Regions from separate parts of the Clostridium sediminicola genome, predicted to be linked through region 1. Evidence: a T-box and tRNA genes for the amino acid it is inferred to sense, from the RefSeq annotation. Region 1 holds a T-box; the other regions hold tRNA genes.

Region 1 (3,179 bases):
ATATAGTACATTTTTCTATTATTTAAAACCTTACAATCATCCTTATCTATTCCTTCTTTTACCATTAACACTCCTACAATAGCAATAATTATTCCTCCTACTATTTTAGGTACCGCTACTATATAAATATTAAAGATTAGTCCTGCATATGCCCCCAAGTATGAAAATAAAAATTGAAAAAAACCAAATGAAAGTATAAATAAAAATTTGTTTTTAATAGGTAAACTTTTATTTAATCCTATACATAACATTACTCCAAAAGCATCTAAGGATAATGCTATTGCTATAAAAAACAATGAATATATATCCAAATTAATCTCTCCTTTTACAATTCACAGTTAACATCACACAATTATGAAAATGTTTCTCAAGCGAAAGCTTCTAATCATTTTTTCCTTTGAGAATCTAATAAAAACTATAATTTAATATTTTACCAATGACAATCAACATAAATAAGTAAATATTAATTTTATCTTCATATTATATCATATATTTACCAATTTTGTTCTATATTATTTCCTTTTGTATAGCAAAAGTACCTTATATCAATCTGATGAGCAGATAAAGGCTTGGTTAAAGATTTTCTGCAGAAAATCAACCTTTACTGCAAACAGTACACTGTGAACTGACAACTGTAACTATGAGCTATTTTTCACTTGACAGCTATTATATGATAAATTATAATTATGTGATAAAGAAATATTTTATTAGCTATGAAGGAGAGTATTAGCATATTTTTGTTAATAAAGAGAGCTATCGGTTGGTGAAAGGTAGCAATGAGAGATGTGAACTTACTCTGGAGCTTTGTCGGTTAAAACCCGTTATACTGGAAAAGGGAGGCTTTAGCCTAACAAGAGTGGTACCGCGGAAAATGCTTTCGTCTCTTGTTTGGGGGATGGCTTTTTTTGTTTGAATAGAATTATTAAAACAAACATTTGTAAGTTATAATCATAAGTTAAAGTTTTCAATATATGAAAGATGTTCATAACTTATCACTTATGCCTTACAACTTACAACAATTATTGCTACGCAATTTACAAATACATTCGTTTATTAGGAGGAATTTACTATGGGTAAATACGGAACTGCTATTGATAAAAAATGGCAAGACAAATGGGAAAGTACTGGTTTCCATAAATTTGATGAAAATGCTCCTGGAGAGAAATTATATACATTAGAAATGTTCTCTTATCCTTCTGGTGCAAAACTTCATGCTGGACACTGGTTCAACTATGGTCCTACTGATTCATGGGCTAGATTTAAAAAAATGCAAGGATATAATGTTTTCCAACCAATGGGATTTGACGCATTCGGCCTACCTGCAGAAAATTATGCTATAAAAACTGGAATTCATCCAAAGGACTCAACTGAAAAAAATATTGAAAACATGGAAACCCAATTAAAAGCTATGGGAGCAATGTTTAACTGGGATCACGAAGTTATAACTTGTATGCCAGACTACTATAAATGGACTCAATGGATTTTTGCTACATTATATAAAAATAATCTTGCATATAGAAAAAATGCTCCTGTTAATTGGTGCCCTAGCTGTAATACTGTACTTGCTAATGAGCAAGTAAAAGAGGGTTTATGTGAAAGATGTGATACTGAAGTAATAAAAAAAGATTTAACTCAATGGTTCTTGAAAATCACTGATTATGCTGAAGAATTATTACAAGATTTAGATAAACTTGATTGGCCTGAAAAAACTAAAGCTATGCAAAAGCATTGGATAGGCAAATCAAAAGGTGCAGAAGCTACCTTTAAGATTGAAAATACTGATTTAACTTTTGATGTATTTACAACTAGAGTTGATACTCTAAATGGAGTAACTTATGTTGTTTTAGCTCCTGAAAGTCCATTTGTAGACAAAGTTGTTACTTCTGAAAATAAAGAAGCTGTTGAAACATACAAACTTGAAGCTTCTAAACAATCAGATATTGAAAGACAATCAATTACAAGAGAAAAAACTGGTGTATTTACTGGAGCTTATGCAATAAATCCGGTTAATGGAAAAAGAGTTCCTATCTGGGTTGCTGACTATGTACTGGCAACTTATGGTACTGGTTGTGTAATGGCTGTACCTGCACATGATGAACGTGATTATGAATTTGCAAAGAAGTTTAATTTACCAATAGATAGAGTTATCAAAGGAAAAGATGGAGAAGATGATTCGCTTCCTTATACAAACCATGGAACTTTAGTTAATAGTGGTGAATTTGATGGATTAAAAACTGCTGATGCTAAAGGCGCTATAGTTAAAAAACTAAGTGAAGATGGTCTTGGAAGATGGAAAATAAATTATAGACTTCGTGACTGGCTCGTATCAAGACAAAGGTATTGGGGTGCTCCTATTCCTATCATTCATTGTGAAAAATGCGGCTCAGTAGTTGTCCCTAATGAGCAACTACCTTTAGAACTACCATATAATGTTGAATTTACTCCTGATGGAAAATCTCCACTTGCTAAATGTGATGAATTTATTAATACAACTTGTCCAACTTGTGGTGGTCCTGCAAAAAGAGAAGCTGACACTTTAGATACTTTTGTTTGTTCTTCATTCTATCAAATGAGATATGTTGATAATAATAACAGCGAAATTATATTTGATAGAGATAAAGTAAATAAAATGCTTCCTGTAGACAAATACGTAGGTGGTCCAGAACATGCTTGTATGCACTTACTTTATGCTAGATTTATTACAAAAGCGCTTAGGGACTTAGGTTATCTTGATTTTGATGAACCATTTAAGTCTTTGACTCACCAAGGGTTAATTTTAGGTCCCGATGGAATGAAAATGAGTAAATCAAAAGGAAATACAATTTCCCCTGATGATTATATTACTGAATATGGTGCTGACGTTTTTAGAATGTACTTAATGTTTGGATTTGCTTATACTGAAGGTGGCGCTTGGAGTGATGATGGTATCAAATCAATGCATAAATTTGTTGACAGAATTGAGAGAACTCTTGATGGATTAAGGGCAGATTTAGAAAACACTAAAAACACTAAAGATACTATGGAAAAAGAAGAAAAAGAATTAAACTATGCTAGACATTATGCAATAAAACATATTACAATTGATACAGATAAATTCCAATTCAACACTGCTATAGCTAGATTGATGGAATTTGTTAATGCTTTAGTTAAATATACAAGTATAGAGAATAAAAATAAAG
Region 2 (3,179 bases), on a different contig from region 1:
TTAAATAATTGATAGTATAATTTATCTGTTCGGGTAAAATTAAATGGAGAAAGTGAAGTGAATTGTAATTGGATATTTTATTTATCATTAAGGCTGTAATTATAGGGATAGTTGAAGGTTTTACAGAGTTTATTCCGGTTTCATCTACTGGGCATATGATTATTATTGGACATCTTATCGGGTTTGTTGGTAATAGTGATCCAACAAGTTTATACTCAAAAGAATTTACGGATATGTTTGAGGTTGTAATTCAATTAGGTGCTATTCTTGCTATCGTAGTTTTATACTGGGGTAAGATAATGGATACATTGAAGAATTTTTCTCCTAAACATAAAAATTCAGGACTGATTTTTTGGCTCAAAATTATAGTGGCTAGTTTACCAGCAGCTGTTATAGGATTGAAATTTGATGACTTGATAAAAGCAAAATTATTTCATGCTTTACCTGTAACATTGGCTTTACTTATAGGTGCTATTTGGATGATATACGCGGAAAATAAGTTTAGAGGAAAATCAGTTACTAAATTAATTGATGATATTTCTTTTAAACAAGCACTGATTATTGGCTGTTTTCAATGTTTAGCAATGTGGCCTGGAATGTCAAGGTCTGCTTCTACTATTATTGGTGGTTGGATAGTAGGATTGTCAACTGTTGCAGCAGCAGAATTTTCGTTTTTTCTTGCTTTACCTGTAATGGTTGGGGCTTCTTTGCTATCTTTCATTAAAATGCAGATTACTCTAAATACTATTCAAATAATTGCTTTAACAGCAGGATTTATTGTTTCATTTATTGTAGCATTAGTTGTAGTAGACAAGTTTATTGGATATCTTAAAAAGAAAGAAATGAAAGTGTTTGCATATTATAGAATTATTGTTGCGGTATTATTGTTTGTTTTGTTTTTTACTAAAGTTATAAGTATATAATGGTTATTCCACAAAAAGTAATCTAGTTGAACTTCGACCACGATATATAGCGTCAGAACGTATCAATCTGCGGTAGTATTGTGGTCGATTTTAGTTCAATTTACTTTTTGTGGTTTAACCATATAATAAAAAAGTGCGAACAAGTTCGAAATTTATAGTGACAAGTTACAAGTGATAAGTGACAAGTTGTGGATACCTTTCGCAATCCCATCATCGAAGATGATAAAGACTTAGTTAAAGATTTTCTGCAAGAAAATCAACCTTAACTTGTCACTTGTAACTTATCACTTGTCACTGATTTAGTTCGTCTTTTATTTCAATTGCGCCAATACTATTTAAAAACATAATTAATTTTTAGAATAAAAAAAATCTAGTCAAAAGACTAGATTTTTTGTCTCACCAAACTTGGTGCCGAAGACCGGAATCGAACCGGTACGGTGTGTTAGCACCGCAGGATTTTAAGTCCTGTGCGTCTGCCAGTTCCGCCACTTCGGCATGTCCTGTTTTGCCGACAAATAGAATTATACAATGATATTTAACATGTGTCAAGGAATTTTAGAATATTTTTTTGCGAATTGGAAATAGTATAATTGTAGAGTTAATCAAAGTTCCTATTTCTCCTCGAAATAGCTTTCATAAAATTCGCTTGTTTCACAAATAGAAAAAGACTTGAGATCCAAGTCTTTTTCTATTTGTGATTATTAATAATCTGAGTAAGATATAAGTGTTTTACTCTTCATTTTCTTTATTTTCTTTTATAATGAAGTCAGAATTATTAGTTTTAAAAGGAAGTAAAAGTAATATTGAACATATTACAATTAGGCTCATACTAACTAATTGAGCTACTCTAAATGATCCAAACATTAAGCTGTCTGTTCTAAGACCTTCTATAAAGAATCTTCCTACAGAATAAAATATTAAATATAAACAGAAGAGACCACCCTTTTTCAAATCTTTGAACTTTCTGCTTATAAAAATTAGTAATCCAAAAACAAAAAGGTTCCATATAGATTCATATAAAAATGTTGGGTGATAGTAGGCACCATTTATATACATACCTTCTTGGATAAATTGAGGAAAACGAGAAATAAATTCTTTAGTAACTTCTCCTCCATGAGCTTCACTATTCATAAAATTGCCCCATCTACCGATAGCCTGACCAATTATAAAAGCAGGAGCTATAATATCTAATAATCTTAGAATACTAATTTTCTTGTATTTACACATGAAGTATGCAGCTAATACTGCACCAATTATACCACCATGAATAGCAAGGCCTCCCCCTCTTAAATTCAGTATTTGGGAAGGATTATTTCCATAATAACTCCAATTGAAAATAACATAGTATAATCTAGCACCAATAATTGCAACTGGAAGTCCAACTATAAATATATCAGTAATTTTATCAAAATCTACTTCATAAAATTTACTTTGGTAATTTCCTACCAGTAAACCAACCAAAATTCCGGTTGTTATTAATATTCCATACCAATGTACACTAATTCCAAATAATTCGAATGCTATAGGGTTCATAATATCACTACCTTTGTATTATTTTATTGCCGTCGCTTTCTAAGACAATATTACCATTAAAATCAGTTCTAAAAATTTTTATATTGTTTTCTTTTAATTTTTTTAGAGTTACATCGTGAGGATGCCCATATTCATTTTTTTTTTCACATGAAATTATAGCGATTTTAGGCGAAACTGATTCTAGAAATTTAATTGATGTAGAAGACATGCTACCATGATGACCAACTTTTAAAACATCAGCATTTATGTAATAATTGTTTTCTAAAATTTCTGTTTCACTTATTTTTTCTGCATCACCAGTAAATAAAAAACTGGTTTTATCAAAAGTTACTTTTAGAACAGCAGAATAATCGTTAGTATTTTTATAACTAATACTATTTGGTGCTATTATTTCACAGAAGACATCAGTGCCTAATTTAAAAGATACACCTGCTTTTGCAACTGTTATTTTTTTGTGAGCATCACTTATAGCTTTTATCATTGCTTTATAGGAAGCGCTGGTTGAAGTTATTTTAGGAGCAAATATATTTTGTTTTGCACCATATCTGTCAATTACATAACTCATATTGCCTATATGATCCTCATGGGGATGTGTTGCTATTATATAATCTAATTTTTTTATTCCAGTTTTATTAAGATAATTTAATAAATTATTTTTACTGCACTTTGAACCAGAATCAATTAACAAGTTCTCTCCATTTGATTGTAATAAAATAGAGTCTC
Region 3 (3,179 bases), on a different contig from region 1:
TTCGAGGTTAAAGATGATGTTAAAGGTGCAAAGTTAGACTTTGAAAAGCTTTCAAAGGATATTAATGAAAAAATACAAAGTGAAGCTGATGATTTAACTATATTGGCTCCTATTAATGAATTGGTTGCAGATGTTACTGGGGAGCAATTAAGAAGTATTGATTCTAATGTTGGATCATATTCGACTAATTATAAAACTTCTTCATGGGCAAGATCAACTAATATTGATCTTGCAACTAAAGCAATAAACGGAACAATATTAATGCCAGGAGAAGAATTTAGCTTTAATGATGTAGTAGGGAAAAGAACTGAAGCAAAAGGATATCAAGTAGCGCATGTTATAGTAAGAGGTGAGTATGTAGATGGTTTAGGTGGAGGTATTTGTCAGGTTTCTACAACGTTGTATAATGCAGCTTTATTAGCAGGACTTGAAATTACTGAAAGATCACACCATACTTATCCATCAAGTTATGTCCCAATAGGTCGAGATGCAACAGTAGATTATGGAAATATAGATTTAAAATTTGTCAATAATCAAGAGTATCCAATATATATATCTGCGTATACTAGCAATAAAAGTGATTACTTTACAATATACTCAAGTAATAATTTAAACAAAACAGAAGAAAGAATATGGAATGATGTTTATAAAACATTTCCAGCAACTTATAAGACAATTGAAGATCCAACATTGACTGTAGGGACAGAAGAAATTGATAAAAAACCACACACTGGTTATAAGGTGAAAGTTTATCGTCAAGTAACTGAAAATGGGGTTAAAGGAAAAGTGGAAACAGTATCATCAGATTATTTTGTACCATCAAATGGTGAAAAAAGAGTTGGTACTAAAGTTGTAGAAGAGCCAGTAGTAGGTGAAGAAACTCCTACTGAAGGAACTGGCACAGAAGAAACACCTACTACTGAAACTATTGCTGAATAATTAAATATTAATTATGAAGTATTTTAGAAGAAAAAAACACGTTAATACGTGTTTTTTTTATAATGTATGCAATAAAATTGAAAAGTTTGTTAATAATACTTATTTAGGATATAATAAGAAAGTGTTTAATATAAAGAATATAGTGACAAGTTACAATAACTTGTCACTATTATAGATATAACTACTAAGTAGTATATATGCGGATATGACGGAATGGCAGACGTGATAGATTCAGATTCTATTATCCAGAAGGATGTGCAGGTTCAAGTCCTGTTATCCGCACCAATAAAATTCAATGTAAGAGGAGCGAACAAAAATGAGCTATAAATTAATATGTATTGATATGGACGGTACATTATTAAATGATGAAAAGAAAGTTAGTGAGGAAAATAAAAAAGCTATAAAAGATGCTCATGATAAAGGGGTACACATTGCTATATGTACAGGAAGATTATTTACATCAGCAAAAAATTATGGCGATATTATTGGGGTTAAAGCACCTATTATTGCTTCAAATGGTGCGTATATAAGAGAAAAAGATGAAGAAAGAGTAATTTATAAGAAGACTATTGATAGAGATATTGCTATAAAAATATATGAAACAATCAAAAAGTTTAAATTTAGCAAATTTTTCAATACTTTTGATGTAATTGCATCTGAAGGGCCGTTTCCTGATTGGTATATGTATATAAAATTTAATGAAGGATTACCAGAAGAAAAAAGAATTAAGTTAAAAGAGTATGAGACTTTCTATGATTTTATAAAGGAAAGTAATGGAGAAATTTTAAAATTTGTCGCTGCATCAAAAGATATCGAAGAACTAGAAACAGCAAAAGTGGAACTTAGAAAATTAAATGATATTGAAATATTTAGATCTTCACCAATGAATTTTGAAATAAATGCAAAAGGGGTTTCTAAAGGAAATGCTGTGAAAAAATTAGCTGAGATATATGGACTAGATAGTAGCGAAGTAATCTGCATAGGTGATAGCAATAATGACATGTCTATGATTGAGTATGCTGGTTTAGGTGTTGCAATGAGAAATGCTGAAGACGAGGTAAAAGATATTGCTGACTATATTACAGAAACAAATAATAATTGTGGAGTTGCTAAGGTTATTAGAGAGTTTATACTTGATAAATAGAATATATAATTTGAAAAATATTAATTATTTTTAAAATTTTAAAAAATTACTTGTCGATTATTTGTTAATAGAGTATTATAGAATTGAACCTTAAAATTGGTTTGATAAATCTACTTTTGGGAGGGGCAGCATGTCGGAAGAAGTGTTAAATATAGTATTATATCAGCCGGAAATACCACAAAACACTGGTAATATTGGTAGAACTTGTGTTTTAGTAAATGCAAAATTGCATTTGATAAAACCATTAGGATTTGATATAGATGAAAAGAAAGTTAGAAGAGCTGGATTGGATTATTGGAAAAATGTAAACTATGAAATTCATGAGTCATTTGAAGCATTTGTTGAAAAGTACCCAGATGCTAGAATATTTTTAGCCACTACAAAAGGAACAAAATTCTATACGGATGCAAAGTTTGAAGAAGGCGATTTTATTGTTTTTGGAAGAGAGTCATCAGGATTGCCTAAAGATATTATGGAAACCTATACAGAAAGTTCGATAAAGATACCTATGATAGATTCTACAACTAGATCTTTGAATCTTTCAAATACTGCTTCTATCATTGCTTATGAAGCTTTAAGACAAATTGGTTTTCCTAATATGAGATAAGTTTTCTCCATAATTAACAGAGGTATTAGTTCGTGTATCGACAAACTAAAACATAATAAAAGAATAAATTCGTTGAAGTTTGCATACAATTAGCGTATAGTAAACTTATGTCTGAAAATTCAGACACAGAACAAACTAAGTAAATTAAATATTTACATAAAAATATTTAATTAATAGATTTTAGGGGGTAATATATTATGAAAAAGAGAGTTATAGCTATTTTGGCTTCATTAGCTGTTATGACAACATTGTTGGCTGGATGTGGAAGCGGTAACAAAAATGCTACAGACAACAATAAAGCTAATAATAAGACTGAAACTGAGAAGCCAGTTGAAAAAATTGAAACAGAAGTTAAGGTTGGATTATCTACTGATGTCGGTGGAAGAGGAGATAAATCATTTAATGATTCAGCAATTGGTGGATTAGATAAAATTGCTGAAGAGTATACTGTTGAGCCAGCGATTTTAGAAGCATCTAGTCAAGATGATT

The links. The T-box of region 1 lies ahead of leuS (leucine--tRNA ligase). A T-box ahead of a tRNA ligase gene usually reads a tRNA of that ligase, here a tRNA-Leu.
Region 2: it encodes a tRNA-Leu, which carries the amino acid that the T-box ahead of leuS (leucine--tRNA ligase) is inferred to sense. The anticodon was not compared.
Region 3: it encodes a tRNA-Leu, which carries the amino acid that the T-box ahead of leuS (leucine--tRNA ligase) is inferred to sense. The anticodon was not compared.

What each region holds. Positions count from the first base shown of each region.
Region 1 is NZ_BAABMF010000014.1:17,356-20,534, reverse strand. Features, by position in the region: gene ACQ3F0_RS18995 (manganese efflux pump MntP) at 1-311, opposite strand, end outside; T-box leader at 705-888, shown strand; gene leuS (leucine--tRNA ligase) at 1,070-3,179, shown strand, end outside.
Region 2 is NZ_BAABMF010000003.1:337,320-340,498, reverse strand. Features, by position in the region: gene ACQ3F0_RS08335 (undecaprenyl-diphosphate phosphatase) at 75-923, shown strand; tRNA gene ACQ3F0_RS08330 (tRNA-Leu) at 1,330-1,418, opposite strand; gene lgt (prolipoprotein diacylglyceryl transferase) at 1,653-2,456, opposite strand; gene ACQ3F0_RS08320 (ComEC/Rec2 family competence protein) at 2,464-3,179, opposite strand, start outside.
Region 3 is NZ_BAABMF010000005.1:253,024-256,202, reverse strand. Features, by position in the region: gene ACQ3F0_RS11525 (VanW family protein) at 1-939, shown strand, start outside; tRNA gene ACQ3F0_RS11520 (tRNA-Leu) at 1,139-1,224, shown strand; gene ACQ3F0_RS11515 (Cof-type HAD-IIB family hydrolase) at 1,256-2,083, shown strand; gene trmL (tRNA (uridine(34)/cytosine(34)/5-carboxymethylaminomethyluridine(34)-2'-O)-methyltransferase TrmL) at 2,214-2,690, shown strand; gene ACQ3F0_RS11505 (BMP family lipoprotein) at 2,888-3,179, shown strand, end outside.